One region of the Tardiphaga sp. OK245 genome, then DNA from elsewhere that is predicted to be linked to it. Evidence: predicted binding sites of a transcription regulator. Region 1 holds the regulator's gene; each other region holds the start of a gene.
The links. Region 1 encodes LexA, which represses DNA repair genes until DNA is damaged. Its sites were predicted from a motif close to TGTTCNNNNTGTGTTCNG; they were not measured.
Positions count from the first base shown of each region.

Region 2: BLW80_RS10135 (YifB family Mg chelatase-like AAA ATPase) is a predicted target of LexA. The motif match lies at 2,678-2,695, and genes of this name have one in related genera.
Region 3: BLW80_RS21525 (PA0069 family radical SAM protein) is a predicted target of LexA. The motif match lies at 4,629-4,646, and genes of this name have one in related genera.

Region 1 covers NZ_FNWZ01000003.1:787,926-794,764, forward strand. The annotation lists gene BLW80_RS16300 (Orn/Lys/Arg family decarboxylase) at 1-1,819, shown strand, start outside; gene BLW80_RS16305 (GNAT family N-acetyltransferase) at 1,841-2,410, shown strand; gene lexA (transcriptional repressor LexA) at 2,713-3,435, shown strand; gene BLW80_RS16315 (ComEC/Rec2 family competence protein) at 3,453-5,735, opposite strand; gene BLW80_RS16320 (glutamine--tRNA ligase/YqeY domain fusion protein) at 5,838-6,839, opposite strand, start outside.
Region 2 covers NZ_FNWZ01000002.1:727,595-734,433, reverse strand. The annotation lists gene gshB (glutathione synthase) at 1-281, shown strand, start outside; gene BLW80_RS10145 (MBL fold metallo-hydrolase) at 474-1,454, shown strand; gene BLW80_RS10140 (diguanylate cyclase domain-containing protein) at 1,527-2,561, opposite strand; gene BLW80_RS10135 (YifB family Mg chelatase-like AAA ATPase) at 2,744-4,282, shown strand; gene BLW80_RS10130 (hypothetical protein) at 4,390-4,860, shown strand; gene BLW80_RS10125 (ATP-binding protein) at 5,036-6,839, shown strand, end outside.
Region 3 covers NZ_FNWZ01000004.1:607,664-614,502, forward strand. The annotation lists gene BLW80_RS21505 (uracil-DNA glycosylase) at 1-465, shown strand, start outside; gene BLW80_RS21510 (glycosyltransferase family 39 protein) at 480-1,988, opposite strand; gene rnhB (ribonuclease HII) at 2,071-2,799, opposite strand; gene BLW80_RS21520 (VOC family protein) at 2,874-3,332, opposite strand; gene BLW80_RS21525 (PA0069 family radical SAM protein) at 3,444-4,607, opposite strand; gene BLW80_RS21530 (glycosyltransferase) at 4,812-5,381, shown strand; partial or broken gene BLW80_RS21535 (GNAT family N-acetyltransferase) at 5,414-5,890, shown strand; gene moaB (molybdenum cofactor biosynthesis protein B) at 5,887-6,447, opposite strand; gene ypfJ (KPN_02809 family neutral zinc metallopeptidase) at 6,450-6,839, opposite strand, start outside.

The sequences.
Region 1 (6,839 bases):
GGAACATCTCGGCGAAGCCGTGTTTCGCGACGACCTCGACAATTCGGTGCTCGATCTCGGCGACCTGCTGACTCATGAGGGCCCTGCGCTGCAGGCGCAGAAGGAAGCAGCGCAGATCTTCGGGGCGGAGAAAACCTATTTCGTGCTCAACGGCACCTCGACCTCCAACAAGGTGGCACTATCGGCTTTGGTCACCGATGGCGACCTCGTGCTGTTCGACCGCAACAACCACAAGGCGGCCTTGCACGGCGCATTGATGATCTCAGGCGGTGTGCCAATCTATGTGCCAACGACGCGCAATCCCTGGGGCCTGATCGGCCCGATGAACTGGGATGCGCTCGACGAGGACGCGCTGCGCGAGCGCATCCGTATCAATCCGCTGGTCACGGATCCCGAGGCCTGGAAGCGTCCACGCCCGTTCCGCGTCGCCGTGGTCGAACAGTGCACCTATGACGGCACCATCTACAGCGCCGAGATGATCATCGCGCGTATCGGCCATCTCTGCGATTACATCCTGTTCGACGAAGCATGGGCGGGTTTCATGAAATTCCACCCGCTCTATGCCGGCCGCTTCGCCATGGGGCTCAAGGAGCTCGGCCCGGATTCGCCGGGTATCATCGCGACGCAGTCGACCCATAAGCAGCTCGCGAGCTTCTCGCAGGCGTCGCAGATCCACATGAAGGATCGCCACATCCGCGGGCAGAAGCGCCGCGTCGAGCATCGGCGCTTCAACGAAAGCTTCATGCAGCACGCCTCGACCTCGCCGTTCTATCCGCTGTTCGCATCATTGGATGTCGGCGCGCAGATGATGAAGGGCCGCTCCGGCGAAGTGTTGTGGGACGATACGATCCGGCTCGGCATCGAACTGCGCAAGAAGATGCGCGCTGTGCGCCGCGAATTCGAGGAGAAGGAAACCCGCGCCGAGCGTCGCTGGTTCTTCGAACCCTTCGTGCCCGAGCGCGTCGCGATTCCCGACGCAGCCAGCGAAGGCGCTGTTCACAATGTGCCGTGGGAAAGCATCGGCACTGACCAGCTGGCCACCAATCCGGCTTATTGGCAGCTCGCGCCTGACGCCGCCTGGCATGGCTTCCCCGGCATGGAAGCCGGTTTCACCATGACCGATCCCAACAAGCTGACGGTACTGACACCCGGCTTCGACCGCACCACCGGCGGCTATGCGGAACACGGCATCCCCGCGCCCGTGGTCGCGCAGTTCCTGCGCGAAAATCGCATCGTGCCGGAGAAGAACGATCTCAACTCGCTGCTCTTCCTGCTGACGCCCGGCGTGGAGGCCAGCAAGGCCGGCACGCTGATATCGGGCCTTGTCGCCTTCAAGAAGTTTCATGACGACAACGCGCTGCTGGAAGATGTCATCCCCGAATTCGCCAGGCGCAGGCCGGCGCGTTATGCGGGCATACGCCTGCGGGATCTCTGCGGCGACATGCACCGGTTCTTCCGCGAGGCCAATGTGAGCGAACTCCAGACCAAGCAATTCTCCGCCGACCATCTGCCGGAGATTGCCATGTCACCCCACGATGCCGCGCGCTGTCTGGTGCGTAACGACGTCGACTACCTCCCGATCGACGAGATCTTCGGGCGCGTCGCGACGACGCCGTTCGTGGTCTACCCGCCCGGCATCGCCACGATCGTCCCCGGAGAACGGCTCACCGAACGGTCAAAGCCGATGATCGATTATCTCCGGATGTTCGAGACCTGCTTCAACACATTCCCGGGCTTCGACGTTGAAATCCAGGGCATCTACCGCAAGGTCGGCGCCAATGGCCGGATCCGACTTTACACTTACGTGGTCTCCGAATAGGGAGCACGTAAGGAGCCAGATTTGCCAACGGAACTCGAACAGCCGGTCGTCATCCGACCGTCACGCGACACCGACGTCGATGCCATGCTGGCGATCTATCGCCGGCACATCCGGCAAGGCGTCGAGGAAGGCGTCAGCGACGCCGACACGCCGCAGCCCGACGATCTCAGAGACCGGCGCAAGAACCTGCGCAGCAAACGGTTCCCGCACCTCGTCGCCACGCAAGGCGGCGAGGTCGTCGGCTACGCCTATGTGGTGCTGTTTCGGAAGCGACCGGCCTATCGCTACACGGTCAAGCATTCGATCTACATCCACCACGGTCATGTCGGCCGGGGCATCGGCCGGCTGTTGATGCGCGAGTTGATCGATGTCTGCGCAGCCGCCGGCTTCCGGCAGATCATCGGCTATATCGATGCCGACAACACGGCCTCGCTCGGCTTGCATGAGAGCTTCGGCTTTGCCCGCGTCGGCTTGCTGCCCGGCGTCGCCTATCGCTCCGGCCGCTGGGCCGACACGATCATGGTTCAGCGCTCGCTGGCCACCGGCTCCACGACTCCGCCGCCGCCCATTGGGCGCATGACGTCCGCGTAGCCCAAGCGACCGCGGAAGCATTTTCCATGTCCGTCGAGGATCGACGACTGGTGAGGAACAGCCTCCTCAAACCTCCCTCAACGTGCATTCTGTTGACGGCAAATTAAGCATTGCAGAACACATATGGAACATATAGTGTTCGTTCATGATTTGTTTCGAGATTCTGTGGCTTTGAGTAGTTTGAGAGTGCCCGAACTCGCGCAACCGATCTTCGAACGATCGTCTCAGGATTGAGGCTCACCGTTCGAAGGCCCTTTGAAACGCACGCGGCGGCCGACACCGTCAACTGAGGATGGCTTCAGATGCTCACGCGCAAACAATACGAACTCCTGCGATTCATCGATCAACGGCTGAAGGAAGCCGGCGTCCCGCCGTCCTTCGACGAGATGAAGGATGCGCTCGACCTGCGCTCGAAGTCCGGCATCCATCGTCTGATCACGGCGCTGGAAGAACGCGGCTTCATACGCCGTCTGCCCAACCGCGCCCGTGCCATCGAAGTCATCAAGCTGCCAGAGCTCGGCGCGCCGGTCACGGGCGGCACCGGGCGCCGCGGCTTCACGCCCAGCGTCATCGAAGGCACGCTTGGCAAGGTGCGTTCCGCCGCCAGCATCGCCAGCAACAGCGGCGATGATGACAATGGCCGCACAGTTGCCATCCCGGTGATGGGCCGGATCGCGGCAGGTACGCCGATCGAGGCACTGCAGACCCGCAGCCACACGATCAGCATGCCCGCCGACATGCTCGGCTCCGGCGAACATTACGCGCTCGAAGTGCGCGGCGATTCCATGCAGGACGCCGGCATTCTCGATGGCGACACCGTGCTGATCCAGCGCAACGAAAGCGCCGACACTGGCGACATCGTGGTGGCCCTGATCGACGACGAGGAAGCCACGCTGAAGCGCTTCCGCCGCCGCGGCGCGTCGATCGCGCTGGAGCCTGCGAATGACGCCTACGAAGTCCGCATCCTGCCGCCTAACCGGGTGCGCATTCAGGGCAAGCTGATCGGCCTGTATCGCCGCTACTGAGATTTGCGCCCGGCGGATTATTGATCTTCGGGTTGAAGATCGGTTTCCGCCGGCGTCGCATCCACCGGCCGATTTTGTGGCGTACGACTGTTTGGGATCAGATCATGCTGGGGCTCATCGGGAATTGCGCGCGACCACGGACGGTCCAGGCCACGCGGTCGCACGGCATCCATGGTAAAGCCGTTGGCGGTTCGCTGCAGGCTCACCGCACCATTTCGTTGCAAGCGATCCTGATCGATCACCAGCGCCCTGCAATCCCTCGGCGGTTGTTTCGTCGTGACGATGAGCGCCGCTTTCTCGCAATCATCTGTGAAGGCATCCGGCTGTAAAACCAGCGCCACCAAAGCGCCATCGGCCAGCGCCGTGATGCACCCGTCGCGGTCGCAGGACACACCGTGGCTGAGGGAGGCATCGGTCGGCAGACGCGCATCGGCATCGCCGGCGAGCCACTCTTTCAGCAAAAATGTATCCTTGGCGCTGCGCATCACATGGAGATGCCCGTCCCTGCCCCGTACCGCAACGCTGTGACCGTCACCCGAGATCAGCACATCCGGCTGCTTCACCAGCAATGCCCAGACAATCGAGAGCACCAGCACGCCAGCCCCCGCGAAGCGCAACGGCGTGCGCAGCAATCCGAGCACGATGATGCCAATACTGGCTGATATCAGCGGTCCGGTGCCGAAGGCCGGCATCCGGCCGATGGCACCGGGCAAGGCTGCGACCCATTGCGTGACCACGATCATCCACTGGATGCCGACATCCATCAGCCGCCAGAACACACCGTCAAAGCCGAACGGCATGGCCACCAAACCAAGAATACCCGCCGGCATCACCAGCGCCGAGACCACCGGCATCGCCAGGAGATTGGCGACGACGCCATAAGGCGTGACGCGATGGAAATGAAATGCGGCATAGGGCGTGGTGGCGAGGCCCGCGACCAGCGAAGCCAGCACGAGCATCGCGATCTCGCGTCCACCCCATAGTGCCACGCGCGCGGTCGCGGAATGATCGGGCGAGGCAAACAGCGCGGGCATGCCTATCTGCACCAATGCGACGAGCCCCAACGTCGCCGCGAAGGACATCTGGAAACTCGGATGCACCAGCGCTTCGGGTGCCACGATCAGCACGACCATTGCCGCCACCGCCAGGGTGCGGAACGTCACCGCCCGGCGATCGACCAAGACTGCAATCAGCACGACGGCCGTCATGAAAAACGATCTCTGCGTCGCGACTTCAGCACCTGACAACAGCAGGTAGAACAGTGCTGCGAATAACGCCGCAGCCGCTGCGACTTTCTTGATCGGGAATGTCACCGTCAGGACAGGGATCAGTGCCAGCAGTGCGCGTATCGCAAAGAACACCACGCCGGCGACCACGGCCATGTGATAGCCAGAAATCGACAACACATGACCGAGGCCGGAGATGAACATCGCATCATTGACGTCAGCCGAAATCGCATCGCGGCGGCCCGTGAGCAGCGCCGTGGCAATGGCGCGGCTATCGCCCGAGAGCACGGTGCGGATCCGCGCGTCGATGGCGTCGCGCAGCCCCTGCATGGTCGCCGAATAGCGTAACGCCACACTCGGCTGTATCGGCGGATCGACCGCCTTGATGCCGCCCATCACAAAACCGGACGCGCCGATCCCCTGGAAATACAGATCGCGGCCGAAGTCGTAGCTACCCGGCCGGAGCGGCGACAGCGGCGGCTGCAGCCTTGCCTTCAATTCGACGAAGCTGCCGACGGCAGGCGCCGTGCCCTTCTTCACCGACAGCCGCACACGAGTGAGCTTCGGTGCGGCGCGCGGGCTGTCCATCGTGGCAACGCGCAGCACGAAGCGGTCGGTTCGCTCGCGCTCCTCATGGGTCTCGACGAAGCCGGTAAGCGCAACGGAATAGAGCGGCTTCGCCAGAACCTCATGAGCCACACGCGCGGTTTTCGTGGCCGCCATCGCGAAGCCCGCCGCGATGGCCGCAATGAGCAAGATCAAGGGAAACCATCGCCGCCGCCGCAGCAAAAATGCAGCTACGCAAAGAAGGCCTGCCGTCGCAGCGGCAACCCAGGCCACCGGCTCATGCTCAGCGGCAAAATACAGCGCGATGCCGGTGCCGAAAGCGATCGGCACCCAGGGCAGCAAGCGACCGGGACCAGCTTCGGCCCGCACCCACGTCCAGAGCGTCTCGAAGCCCGACGTTGATGACGTCGGTGACGGGACAGCGACGCCTGCCTTGGCCGGCGGCGGCCATGTGGTCGCTGTACCCGCCCGGCCCCGCCGCTGTTGCTGATCTCCGCCCCGCGCCATCGAACGCCCGCACGCCAAGCTTGTCCTTCCGAATGCTATCGGAAGGGCAAGCGGCGACTAGCGGAACGGATGCAGAATACGAAAACTAATCTCTAGGGTTGCTCAGGCGAGCTTGGCGTAGCTGTCGCGCAGACCGACGGTGCGGTTGAAGATCAGCTTGCCCGGCGCTGAATCCTTGTCGCGACAGAAGTAACCCTGGCGCTCGAACTGCACGACATCGCTTGTGTTGTCGCTCGCCAGCGCCGGCTCCAGCATGGCGCCGGTCAGCGTCTCCAGCGAGTCCGGATTGAGCTGTGATGCGAACTCGGTCGCATTGGGCTGCGGATCGGCGAACAGCTGATTGTAGACGCGTACTTCCGCCTGCACGGCATCTGCGGCGCTCACCCAATGGATCGTCGCCTTGACCTTGCGGCCGTCCGGCGCATTGCCGCCCCGGGTTTCCGGATCATAGGTGCAGCGCAGTTCGACCACCTCGCCGGCAGCGTTCTTGATCACGTCCTTGCAGGTGATGAAATAGCCGTAACGCAAGCGGACCTCGCGGCCCGGCGCCATGCGGAAGAACTTCTTCGGCGGCTCTTCCATGAAGTCGTCATGCTCGATGTAGAGCTCGCGGCCGAATGAAATCTGCCGGTTGCCGAGCGACGCATCATCGGGATGGTTGATGGCTTCGAGCTGCTCGGTCTGTCCTTCCGGGTAGTTCTCGATCACCACCTTCAGCGGCTTCAGCACCGCCATGCGGCGCTGCGCCGTGCGATTCAGTGTCTCGCGCACGGCGAAGTCGAACATCGAGATATCGACGGTCGAGTTGGCCTTGGCGACACCGATGCGCTTGACGAATTCGCGCAGTGCTTCGGCAGGAATGCCGCGGCGCTGCAGGCCGGCCAGCGTCGGCATCCGTGGATCGTCCCAGCCCGTGACATGGCCACCGCGGACAAGTTCGGTCAGCACGCGCTTCGACAGCAGCGTGTAGGTCATGTTGAGGCGCGCGAATTCATACTGATGCGGCCGCGATGGCACCGGCAGGTTTTCCAGGCACCAGTCGTAAAGCGGCCGGTGATCCTCGAATTCGAGCGTGCAGATCGAATGCGTCACGTGTTCGATCGC
Region 2 (6,839 bases), on a different contig from region 1:
CCGTGAACCGCGTGCCGGCTGAAGACGATTTGCGCTCCAACATGGTGCGTGGCGGCGCCGCCAAGGCCACCGAACTCTCGCCGCGTGAGCGCGAAATCTGCGAACGTGTCGGACCGGCACTGCGTGATCTCGGTCTGCTGTTCGTCGGCATCGACGTGATCGATGGCAATCTCACCGAGATCAACGTGACGTCGCCCACGGGCATTCGCGCCATCGCCAAGCTTGGCGGACCGGATGTCGCGGCGCGGGTCTGGGACGTGATCGAAGCGAAGCGGAAGTAAACTCCGTCCACGTCATTCGCTGTGTTGCGTCAATGCTTGACGCAGCAATTGAATTCCATTCGTCACAATTCTTCACCCACTGCTTTTGCTTGCCAGTCATGGACGGCAAGCGCAGCATGTTGATGCACGCTTGACCAATCGGGCGGCCCGCTACATGTGGCGGCAAGCAAAAGCATATCAGTGGAGAAACGCATGACTTCAGAAGTTTCGCGAAGGTCCCTGCTCTCGCTCGGCGCTGGTTTGGGCGCAAATCTTCTCGCTCCCGGCCTCATCGGCAGCGCATCGGCCAAGGCACCAAAGCTCGGCACACAGGCGCCCTACTTCCACCGTTTCATGTTAGGCAGCGCGGAAGTCACCGTTGTCTCCGACGGACCTTTGCCGCTCGGCGATCCCTCCGGCACATTCGTCGGCGTACCCAAGGAAGACGTGCAGAAGATGCTGACGGATAATTTCCTCAGCAGCAGCAATGTCGTGCTCGAACAGAACGCGCCGATCGTCAACATGGGCGACAGACTGATCCTGTTCGACACCGGCATGGGCACGTCGCGACTGTTCGGCAACACCACGGGTCGCCTGCAGAAAAGTATGGCCGAAGCCGGTATCAAGCCCGGCGATATCGATGCCGTGGTGTGCTCGCACGCCCATATCGATCATATCGGCGGCATCGTCGATGCCAATGACAAGCCACTATTTCCCAATGCGCAGGTCTATCTCAGCGAGGAAGACTTCAAGTTCTGGACCGACGAAGGCAAGCTCGGTTCGCCGCTCAAGGACTTCATCGTCCATGCGCGCAAGAACCTGCTGCCGGTGAAGGATCGCCTGGTGTTCTTCAAGGACGGCCAGGAGTTCCTGCCGGGCGTCACCGCCATGCATGCACCTGGCCATACGTTCGGCCACCACATGTTCATGATCCAGTCGGACGGGAAATCTTTCGCCTTCCTCGGCGACCTCACCCATCATCAGGTGCTGCTGCTGGAGAAGCCGCGGATGGAGTTCGCCTATGACTCCGATCCGAAGATGGCGGCGGCGACGCGGGTGAAGATGCTCGACATGCTCGCAGCCAACAAGACCGCCGTGATGTCCTATCACTTCGCGTGGCCGGGCTATGGTCATGTGGTGAAATCAGGCGACGGCTTCCGCTATATCGCCGAGCCGATGGTGATGAATCTCTAGCGGAAATCCTGCGACTTTCCTGCGGCGATCTTGAGACAGTGACCGCCGCAGGAATTCCGCAGCAATTTATCCTTACGCCGCGGATGAGGCGTCCCTCGGACGTCTCTCCGCTCCGCGTTTGTAGATCCGGAACGTGCCACGTCCGGCATCCTTCGCCGCATAAAGCGCCGAATCGGCCATGGCTGCCAATTGCGATGACGTGCAGTTATCGGCCAGCGCGATGCCGACCGATGCGCCAACCCGCAACTGTTGTCCGCGATGATCAATCGGCAGTCCCAACTGCGTGACAATCGCACGCGCCGTCTCCGAGGCTTCCTCGAATTCCGCGTGAGGCCCCAGCAGAACCGCGAATTCGTCACCGCCGAGTCGTGCGACCAGTTCCGCACCGGCACAGATGTTGCGAATTCGATTTGCAACGACGGTCAGGCAGGCATCGCCCGCTGCGTGGCCGAAACAGTCATTGACCGGCTTGAATTCATCGAGATCGATCAACAGCAGCGCGCCGAACGGCTTCACCTTGATGGCCGACGCCGCATCGAACAGCGACAGCTTGGTTTGAAACTGGCTGCGATTGGCAAGGCCGGTCAGCGTATCGAATTCGGCGAGATAGCGATTGCGATCCGCCAGAATTTTCTCTTCGGTGATGTCTTGCTTCATGCCGAAGATGCGGACGGCAACGCCATCGACCGACTCGACAGTGGCCGTGATCCTGATCCAGCGCCGGTTGCCCTTGAAGGTGATGATCTCCGCATCGAGACTGAAGCCCGTGCGATCCTCGATGGCCTTGCTGCGCCGCTTCGTCAGTTCCCTGACGGATTCTTCGGGATAACAGGCGAGCGCCTCCTCGCGAATCGGCGTCGAGCCACGCGGTAGATCGAAGATGTCATAGACAACATCGGTCCAGACCAGCGATTCATCGGAGAGGTCGCATTCCCAGACGCCGATTCGCGCTGCCGCCGAGGAGCGATCGAATATCTTCCGGCTATGCGCCAGCGAAGCAGCCTGTTGATCGATGATGGCCTGCTGAGCTTCGATCTGCGCCTTCAGCGCAGCGATCAGGTCGGCGTCATCCGGAGCGTCTGGCGGCATCGACAAGCGATCTGACATCTGCGGGCACCCGGTCTTCGTCTCGAAGCTCATAGGATGCTTTGCATGACGTGTTTAAGATTTTCTACGCCAATGGCCGACTTCAGCCAAAACCAGCATACTTTACCGCTACATTTCGTTCACTGATTGTTCTTGAAGTAGAAGCAACCTTAGGTTACGCTCTCATCTCGAATGAGGGCGGCATGGTTCAACGAGTTTCCACTGTAGCCTTTGAGGGGATCGAGGCCCGCGCGGTCGACGTGCAGGTTCAGGTCGTGCCCGGTCTGCCAAATTTTTTGATCGTCGGCCTGCCTGACAAGGCGGTGTCCGAAGCACGCGAACGGGTGCGTGCCGCGCTGGTTGCCTCGGGTCTGGCGCTGCCGGCGCGGCGGATCATCGTCAATCTCGCGCCCGCCGATCTGCCGAAAGAAGGCAGTCATTACGATCTGCCGATCGCACTCGGATTGATGGCTGCGATCGGCGCGATTCCGCCGGATGCATTGGCGGGTTTTACCGTACTCGGCGAACTCGGTCTCGATGGTTCGCTCGCTCCCGTGGCCGGCGTACTGCCGGCCGCGATCGGCGCCAATGCGCGCGACGAAGGATTGATCTGTCCGGCGGACTGCGGGGCAGAAGCCGCCTGGGCCAGTCCCGATATCCAGATCATCGCCGCGACGTCGCTGATCCAGATCGCCAATCACTTTAAGGGCACGCAGGTTCTGTCGCGGCCGCAGCCGAAGATACATGCGCGTGAGGAAACGCTGCTGGATCTGCGCGACATCAAGGGACAGGAAAGCGCCAAACGCGCGCTGGAGATCGCTGCCGCCGGCGGCCACCATCTATTGATGGCGGGATCGCCAGGTTCCGGCAAATCCATGCTGGCGGCGCGGCTGCCGTCGATCCTGCCGCCCCTGTCGCCGGCGGAGCTGCTCGAAGTCTCGATGATTGCGTCGGTGGCCGGCGAGATCAAGGACGGTGCGCTCACCTCACGCCGGCCGTTCCGCGCGCCGCATCATTCCGCGAGCATGGCCGCACTCACAGGGGGCGGCCTGCGCGCGCGGCCGGGCGAGATTTCGCTGGCGCATCAGGGGGTGCTGTTTCTCGATGAACTGCCGGAGTTCGATCCGCGCGTGCTGGATTCGCTGCGCGCACCGCTCGAGAATGGCGAGGTGGCGGTCTCGCGCGCCAATCACCGCGTCACCTATCCCGCGCGATTCATGCTTGTTGCTGCGATGAATCCATGCCGCTGCGGTCACGCTTTCGAGCCGGGCTTCTCCTGCAAACGTGGCCGCATCGATCGCTGCACCTCGGATTATCAGGCGCGCATCTCGGGCCCCTTGATGGATCGCATCGATCTGCGCATCGAAGTCCCGGCGGTGACCGCGGCGGATCTCATTCTGCCGCCACCGTCGGAAGGTTCCGCCGAAGTCGCGGCGCGTGTCGCCGCCGCGCGCGATCTGCAGACCATGCGCTATGCGGCGGCGGGATTGCCGGGCACACATACCAATGCCTCCGCGCCCGCCTCTGTGCTGGAAACGGTAGCGCAGCCGGATGCGCAGGGGCTGATATTGTTGCGCGATGCCGCCGAAACGATGCGACTGACCGCGCGCGGTTATCACCGCGTACTGCGCGTGGCGCGGACGCTGGCGGATCTCGACGGCGCCGAGAAAATCGGGCGGCTGCATCTGGCCGAGGCGTTGTCTTATCGCGCGCTGGCGGAGGACGTTCGCCGCGCGGCGTGAATTTCCGGCAACGCCCCTGATGTGGACGTCAACGCGATAGTAACGAGTTTTGTTTACGCTCTGCTCACCATAACCCCGCATTGCGGGGCCAGGGCGAGTACCGTGTCATGCTGCGTTTCAAGATTTTAGCCTCGACGATTCCCCTGGCGCTGGCAGCCTTTCTCGCCCGCGGCGATCTCGTGAGCGGAACGCATCCCTGCATCTCCACCGGTGAGACCACCGTCCAGATCGCCGTCATGCCCTGGCAGGCGCGATCGCATGTCAGCTTCACCAACGATCCCCTGCAGGCGACCGTCCGTGTGCAGATCGTCGATAGCGCCGAAACCGCCGACTTTGTCGTGCTCGATGATGCCGATGCAGCGGAACCCGATGCCTGTCCCGTCACCGCTGCGACGCGTTTCATCGGTATTGCCGAGACATCGGCAACGTCAGAGCCCATCATCTACCTGTCGGAGCAGGGTGACGCCGACTACCGCATCTTTGTGAAGTCACGCAGCTTCACGGCGCGTGATGCCGCTGCGCTGATCGTCGGTGCCCACAGCCGCAGCCCGGCGCGGATGGCAGCGGCCAACCTCTAAGAAGAGGATTAACGCTTCATCAACCATATCTGTGCCGGCAAATTCAAAACTGCCGTCACGCAAGCACTTGGCAACAACATCCCCGCATTGTCTCCGACATCTGCGATCGCCTGATCGCGGCCTGTATTCGCGTGCAATCGCGAGCCATGATGTGACCAAGCCGGAGTGCTGATCTGTGGCGAAAGGTGTCTTCCGGATCAAGGTCTACTTCCGCCGCTTCGCGCGCCGTTTTCCGTGGCTTGCTTTCGTCATCCGCTCTTTCGTGATGTTCTCGGCTGCCTTCGGTGGCGCCTATGGTTTCATCTCAGGTTCGACCTCGAAAGACTCCGGTTACGACCCGCACGCTTTTGCAATCGGCGCCAGCTTCCTGTTCGCGCTGGCCTGCGTCGCCCTGGCCACCATGAGCATCCGCATGCGCTTCATGGGCAAACGGATGCGCAAGCTGACTGCGCATAACGAAGCCCTGGTCGACCGGAACTGGGAATTGAAAGAAGCCGAAGAGCGCGCGCGCAGCCTGTTCGAGGCACAAGGCGACCTGATCGTGATCCGCAACAACGAAGGCTGCATCACCTTCGTCAACGATGCTTATTGTGCGCTGGCGGAACAATCGCGCGAAGCATTGATCGGCAGCCACTTCGAACTCACGCTGCTGGAGCAGGGCGATATCGCCAACGAGCCCAACGGCACCAGCATGCACGATCAGAAGATCGCCACGGCGACCGGTCCGCTCTGGATCGCCTGGCGCGAAGGTCTGGTGCGGATCGATGCGGGCCAGCCCGCCGAATTGCAATGCGTCGGCCGCGATGTCACTGACCGTACCCAGACCGAACGCGCCCTCGGTGAGGCACGCGACCATGCCAATGCCGCCAACCGAGCCAAGTCGCGGTTCCTCGCGATGGCGTCCCATGAAATCCGCACGCCACTGAACGGCATTCTCGGCATGAGCGGCTTGCTGCTCGATACGCCGCTGACACCCGAACAGACCACTTACGCCAAGGCCATGAAGACCTCCGGCGATGCGCTGCTGTCGCTGATCGAGGAGCTGCTGGATTACTCCAAGATCGAGGCCGGCAAGATCGATCTGGAACATCGACCCTTTGCACTAGCCGGATTGATCGAGGACATCACCGAATTGCTGGCGCCGCGTGCGCAGGCCCGCAATCTCGAAATCGCGGCCTATGTCGACGAGCGACTGCCGCTGACAGTGATGGGCGATGCGGCGCGCCTGCGCCAGGTGCTGCTCAATCTCGCGGGCAATGCCATCAAATTCACGGCGACCGGTGGCGTGGCGCTGATCGTGGAGCCCGGCATCTGGCCGAACGAAGTCTCTTTCCTGGTGCGCGACACCGGCATCGGCATCGCGCCGGATGCGCAGCAGCGCATCTTCCGCGAATTCGAACAGGCAGACGAGGGTACCGCGCGCCACTATGGCGGAACGGGTCTTGGCCTCAGCATCAGCGAGCGTATCGTCAAGCGCATGAACGGCCGCATCACGCTACAGAGCACGCTCGGTGCCGGCTCGACATTCGAAGTATCGATCCCGCTCGCCGTATCTGACAGCGGCACCGCGACTTTCATGGCACCCGATCTTACCGGCCTTTCGGTGATGCTGGTGGCGCCGCAGACCATCGAAGCCTCACTGACGGCCCTGCGGCTCGGGCGCTGGGGGGCACAGACTTGCACCGTGTCCGATATTGCCGTCGCGCAAGCCCTGCTACCCGAACGGTCGTGGCATGCCGTCATGATCGATCGCGCTCTTGGTGCTGACGCTGCCGAGCAGCTTGCGAACGCTGCAATTCCGCACGCGCTGCGACGGATCGTACTGTTCACGCCGGCGATGCGTCATGAGCTGCAGCCCGCGACGCCGAGTGCGTTTACCGGCTATCTGGTGAAGCCACTGCGTGCGGCCTCGCTTGCCGCGCGCCTGACATTACAGACGGACTCACCGACGATCGCCGCCGATGATCTGTTGGATCGCG
Region 3 (6,839 bases), on a different contig from region 1:
TTCGTCGGCGAGGCACCCGGCCGTGACGAGGACATCGAAGGCCTGCCCTTCGTCGGCCGGTCCGGCAAATTGCTCGACCTAATGATGGGCGCCATCGGCCTGAAGCGCACCGACGTCTATATCGCCAATGTGATTCCGTGGCGGCCGCCGGGCAACCGCACGCCGACGCCGCAGGAGACACAGATCTGCCTGCCGTTCATCCAGCGCCAGATCGAGCTGGTGAATCCTGACATCCTCGTCACGCTCGGCAATCCGTCGACACAGACGCTGCTGCAGACCCGCGACGGCATCATGAAGTCCAGGGGACGCTGGGTCGACTACGACACCGGCACCCGCAAGATCAAAGCACTGGCGACGTTCCACCCCGCCTATCTGCTGCGCTCGCCGTCTTATAAACGGATGACCTGGATGGATCTGCGATCGATCGCCAAGGCACTGGAAGCGCCATCGGGCAGGACGAGCTAGCGAAGGCGTTTCATCTAGGGTGCCTTTGGCCGGACAATTGCCCAACCGATCCGCAGCAAGGGCTGCCGGCCATTCACCAGACGTTCGAAGGCGCGCGGCACTTCCGGCACGAGGTTGGGAAAGCGCTGCGCGATCTCCGCGGGCGGCGTGCCGATCGTATCTGCCGCGCGCCACACCACGACGCCGCCGGTCTCGGCGAACTTCGCTGGCGTGATCCACGGCGTACGGGAAGGCACTGCATCGTTCAGCAGATGCGGCCGTGACGCGCTCATGCCGATCAATGCTGCGAGTTGCGCATCGCCTGCGACCGCCGACAGTGGACGATTGGTGCGACGTTCGAAACTCTCACCGAAGAAGCGCCCGATCTCGCGCGCGGGCAGCGCCGTCACATCTTCGGGGCCGTCAACCCAAGGCAGAATCACAAGGCTGGCGAAGGCTGCGAGTGCAGGCGCGATGATGGCGAAGGCCCAGACCTTGCGCAGCACGCGCTGGCGCCGCAGCGCGATCAGATCACCCGACGCCACGACGACGGCCAGACCCGACATGACCAGCGCAATGCCGGCGCCGCCGACCACGCGATCGAGGCCGTAGAGCGCAGCGAACAGGCTGCCGAGCAATCCCGGCGCGAGTGCAAAGAAAAACACATAGCCCCGCGCCAGCGGATCGACCGGCGGGCGGAAGATAATCGGAGCTTCCTCGGTCTTCGGAACGATGCGGCCCCAGTTCATCACCGTCAGCACGATCACGCCGGTAATTGACGCAAGCAGCCAGGCCATCAGCACGCCCCACTGCCGCGCCTGGCCGGCGATATCGGTCAGTTGCGGCGGTACAGGCACAATCGGTGCACCGGCCCGGATCACCCACATGGCCCATGGCAATGTCAGCACCGCGATGACCAGCAAGGCATAAAGCGGGTCGAACGACGTCAGGTTACGGCGGCCACGCGAGGTCGCGAGACCAAAGATGAGCGGCAGCGGCAACAACCACATGGCTTGAGGTGTGGTCAGCAGCAGCAGGCCGGCCTCGTTGGACAGCGCGAACCAGGCATTGCGACGGCCCTGCCCGATCGCCAGCCAGGCATGCAGCAGGAACATTGCCCAGAGCGGACGCGCGAGGATCAGCGGGCCGAATTCGATGCCGGGCGTGCTGAAGGCCGTGACCGTCATCGTCAGTAGCACGGCGATCACCGCTTGCGGGCCGCCGACGATGGCACTGCCGAGCTGATAGACCGCACGGAAGGTGAGGACGGCGCAGATCTGCGCCAGCAGATACACGCCGAAGACATGATTGCCGGCGGCCCGGAAGGCGATATCGGCCAACCAGAACGCCAGCGGCGGACCCATATGGGTGCCGACCTGATATTCCCGGCCATAGGCCAGCACGGTGGCGAGATCGCCGGGCGGACCGCGATAGAGCAGCAGGGGGACGACGAGCCAGATCGCGGCCTGACACAGCACGACGATCCAGAACACCAGCCGCGGCCGGGCGCGGATCAGTTCGACGATCAGGGAGGTGAAACGCATTGAACGTCTGAACCGGCCAGCAGGGAATGAAGCGTGCTCAGGTGATACGGCGCGGAGCCGGGAGAGGCAACCGCCTGAGCGCTCAGGCGGTTATCTCGATATCGATGGCGGTGTGGACTTCGATCAGACCCGCCGCACGAACGCCAGCCTGATGACGCGCACGCGCCGCAGCAACCGGCGCGAACAGGCTGCGATGATGAATGCTGGGCCCCAGTTCATTCAGCGCGGCCATATGCTGCGGCACGCCGTAACCCTTGTGCACCTCGAAGCCGTAGCCCGGGCAATCCTCGGCCAGCCGGCACATCAGCCGGTCGCGCGACACCTTGGCGATGATCGAGGCTGCTGCGATGGAGAGCACCAACGCGTCGCCGCCAATGACGGCCTCGCAATCGGCCGTCGTGTCGATCCGGTCACGGCCGTCGACAAACACATGTTTCGGCGCATGCGGCAGCGACGCGACCGCGCGGGCCAGCGCCCAAAGCGAGGCCCGCAGGATATTGTCGCGGTCGATCCGGGTGGGTGATGCGTAGGCGACGGCAAATGACGACGTAGCGCAGATTTCCTCGAACAGCGCCTCGCGCTTGCTCTCTGTCAGCTTCTTGGAATCGTCGAGGCCTTTTGGAATGTTGTTCGGGTCCAACACAACCGCGGCGGCAACCACCGGTCCTGCGAGCGGACCACGCCCGGCCTCGTCGCAACCAGCCACCGGCCAGATGCCTTTCTTGAGCAGTGCGCGCTCGCGCGTGAAGCTCGGCGCGACCACGATCTTGCGCGGCTTGGCCGGCGCTTTCTTCTTTTCATCCCGAATCATCGGAGGATCGTGCTGAAGCAGCCCCTACAGCGCAACCGGGAACTCGGAATCGTGCCCGCTATTCAGGTCGGGCCTTAATCGTCCAGATGCACCCGCCGGTCATCACCGACCTCGATCCCCGGTGCCGTCACCACGTCCCATGCGTGCCCGTCCGGGTCGGCAAAGTAGCCGGAATAGCCACCATAGTCGGTCCTGCGCGCCGGCTTCAAAAGCGAACCGCCGCAATCAACGGCGAAAGCGAGCACCGCATCGACCTCGCTTTCGGAGCGACAATTCCACGCCAGCGTGCTGCCGCGAAACGCCTGCGGCCTTGGATGGTCAGGCAATGTCGCGTCCTGCGCCAGTTGATCCCATGGAAACAGCGCGAGGACGCTGGCGCCGGTGTCGAAAAAGGCAATTGCATCGCCAGAGGCACGGGCCTTTCGCGTAAAGCCCAGCGCTTCGTAGAAGGCAATGCTCCTGCGCATATCCGCCACGCCCAGCGTGATTACCGTCATGCGCGCGATCAGCGCCGGTGGTTTCGTCATCGTCATGCGTGTCACTCCTGTACTCACTCTATAGATCGAAAAGAGGGACGTTGGCAGGCTCTGGTTTCCTGCCAACGTCCCCTCTCCACCACTCCGTACGCTGCGAGACCTGCGGAGTTAGAACAGATTCAGTTGCTGACCGGCACCGGCCGGCTTCTCGAAATGATCGAGGGTGAGTTTCGAACGACGCTTGTTGAGGCCAAGCTTCGTGCAGGCGATCTCGAAGCGGCGACCGATCATCCAGGCCATCGGTCCGGTGCCCTTCATGCGCGTGCCCCATTGCGAGTCGTAATCGCGGCCACCGCGCATTTCGCGGATCAGCGTGAAAACATGCCGATAGCGATCCGGATAATTCGCGATCAGCCACTCGCGAAACAGATCGCGTACTTCCATCGGCAGCCGCAGCAAAACGTAGCTAGCTTCCTTGACGCCGGCATGCGCGGCGGCATCGAGAATCCGTTCGATCTCGCTGTCGTTCAGCGCGGGGATCACCGGCGCCACCATCACCGTGGTCGGAATGCCAGCCTCGGATAGCTGCCGCAAAGCTTCCAGCCGCTTCGACGGCGTCGACGCGCGCGGCTCCATGGTGCGCGCGAGCTTTGGATCGAGTGACGTCACCGACAACGCCACTTTGACCAGATTGCGCTTCGCCATCCGCGCCAGGATATCGATGTCGCGCGTCACCAAAGCCGACTTGGTGACGATGCCGACAGGATGACCGGTCTTCTCCAGCACTTCGAGAATGCCGCGCATCACCTGACGCTCGCGCTCGATCGGCTGATACGGATCGGTATTGGTACCGATCGCGATCATCTTCGGCTCGTATTCGGCGGCGGCCAGCTCCTTCTCAAGCAGCGCCGGCGCATCGGGCTTCACGAACAGTTTGGATTCGAAATCGAGCCCGGGCGAGAGACCGAGATAGGCGTGGGTCGGCCGCGCGAAACAATAGACGCAGCCATGCTCGCAGCCGCGATAGGGATTGATCGAACGGTCGAAGCCGATATCCGGCGATTCATTGCGCGTGATGACCTTGCGCGCGGTGTCCGTCGCAACAGTCGTCTTGAACGGCGGCAATTCATCGAGGCTCTGCCAGCCGTCATCAAAGGCGACCCGGGCCTCGGCCTCGTAGCGCCCGCTGTCGTTGGACTGGGCACCGCGGCCGCGTCGCCGCTGCTGGTCGATCGCCACCGCGATCTCGGGAAAAGGGGAAAGCGCACCCGCCGGCTTATCGGAGGGCGCCGGGACCGGCGGGTGCTTGAGGGCAGCGATCTGGCGACTCATGAAGCCACGATAGCGCACGCATGGAACAAAGCAAGAACATAAATAGAGTGGCACACGGCCGGGGCACTGTGCATTCTCCCGCCGCCTCAGAGAGGCGACCGAAAGTCGAACCGCCCCGAAATTGCAGCAGCCGCCGGTGCCGCATAGACTATGACGAAACGATAACGCGGCCACCCCGTTGTTGAGAGGTATTATCCGACACCCATGCTGAGCGTGATCATCCCCACCGAAGGCGTCGAACAGCCCGCTGTTGCCACACTGGCAGCGCTGGTACCGGGCGCTGCTGCCGGTGTGATCCGCGAAGTGCTGCTGGTCGATCGCGCTGGCACCGATGTCATCGAACGTGTCGCCGATGTCGCGGGCTGCGGCTTCCTGACCTCGCAGGGCTCGCGCGCCGCGGCAATGGCCGCCGGCGCCAAGCAGGCGCGCTCGCCCTGGCTAATGTTTCTCCATGCCGGCGCCGTGCTCGATGCCGGCTGGATCGAGGAGACCCAGCAATTCATCCAGCGCGTCTCGACCAGCAACCGCCCCCGCGCGGGCATTTTCCGCTATGCGCGCTCGCCCTATGACGAGACCAATTTTCGCGATGGCCTGAAGCACCTGGTCCGGATGATCACAGGCCCCAAGGCCGATCAAGGTCTGCTGATTGCACGTGAACACTACGACCGTCTCGGGGGCTACGCACCCGATGCCCGGCGCTCCGAAGCGCGGCTGCTGCGCCAGCTCGGCCGCTCCTCACGCACATTGCTGCGCAGCCGGATCATCGTCGCCTGACCATGGCCGCCCAAGCCCCCGATGCCGTTCGGCCTGCAGTGCTACGCGATCTCCAGCCTGGCGATATCGACTGGGTGATCCGCAGTCACGGCGAGCTCTATGCGGCCGAATACGGGTTCGATGCATCCTTCAAGGCGCTGGTAGCCGACATCGCCGCAGAATTCCTCGCATCATGCGATGCCACGCGCGAACGCTGCTGGATCGCCGAGATGGATGGCGCGCCCGTCGGCTCCCTGTTTCTCGTGAAGGCATCCGACGACGTCGCCAAGTTTCGACTCTTGCTGATCGACCCCAAGGCGCGTGGACAAAAGCTCGGCCAGCGAATGGTGACGGAATCCATCGCCTTTGCGCGGCAATGCGGTTATCGCAGGATCACGCTCTGGACCCAGAGCAATCTCGGCGCTGCGCGAAAAATCTATCAGGATGCAGGTTTCGCGCTGGCCGCCACCGAGCCGCATCGCAGTTTCGGGCAGGATTTGATCGGCGAGACCTGGGAACTGGTGCTTTAGACCGACGCGCCCTTCGCCTTCGGGCGTCGCAGATGCTCATCGAGCCGCGGCATGATCTCCACGAAATTGCAGGGCCGCGTGCGATAATCCAGTTGCGCGGCAAGGATGCCGTCCCAGCCGTCGCGGCAGGCACCGGGCGAACCCGGCAGGCAGAAGATAAGTGTCGCGCCGGCGGTACCAGCAGTCGCGCGGCTCTGAATCGTCGAGGTACCGATCTTGGCGTGGCTCAGCATGTGAAACGCAATCGAGAAACCATCCATCCGCTTCTCGAACAGAGGCTCGATGGCTTCCGGCGTGACATCGCGGCCGGTGAAGCCCGTGCCGCCGGTCGTGATGATCGCGTCAACACCGGGATCGGCGATCCATGCACGCACAATCGTCCGGATCGCCTCGACATCGTCAGTGACAATATCTCGCTTCGCCAGCGTGTGACCGGCCGATGTCAGCCGATCCGCCAGCGTCGCACCGGACTTGTCGTCGTCAAGCGAGCGCGTATCGGAGATCGTCAGTACCGCGATGTTGAGCGGCACGAAGGCCTTGGTCGCATCAGGCTCCATCACTACAGCCGATCCGTCGCAAATGTGTTGCAGGCCTGCACGGTGCCTTGTTGATAGCCGGTCATGAACCAGCGCTTGCGCTGTTCGGCAGAACCGTGCGTGAACGAGTCCGGCACGACGCGGCCCTGTGCCTGACGTTGCAACGTATCGTCGCCGATGGCGGACGCGGTCTGCAGCGCAGCATCGATGTCGCCGGCTTCGAGGAAACCGGGGCGCTTCTTCGATTCGCGATTGACCCAGACGCCCGACAGACAATCGGCCTGCAACTCGACGCGGACCTGCAGCAGATTGGCCTCAGCCTTGCTGCCGGCCTGCTGCTGCAGGCGTGTCACGCGCGGAATGATCCCGAGCAGGTTCTGAATGTGATGGCCGGCTTCATGCGCAATGATATA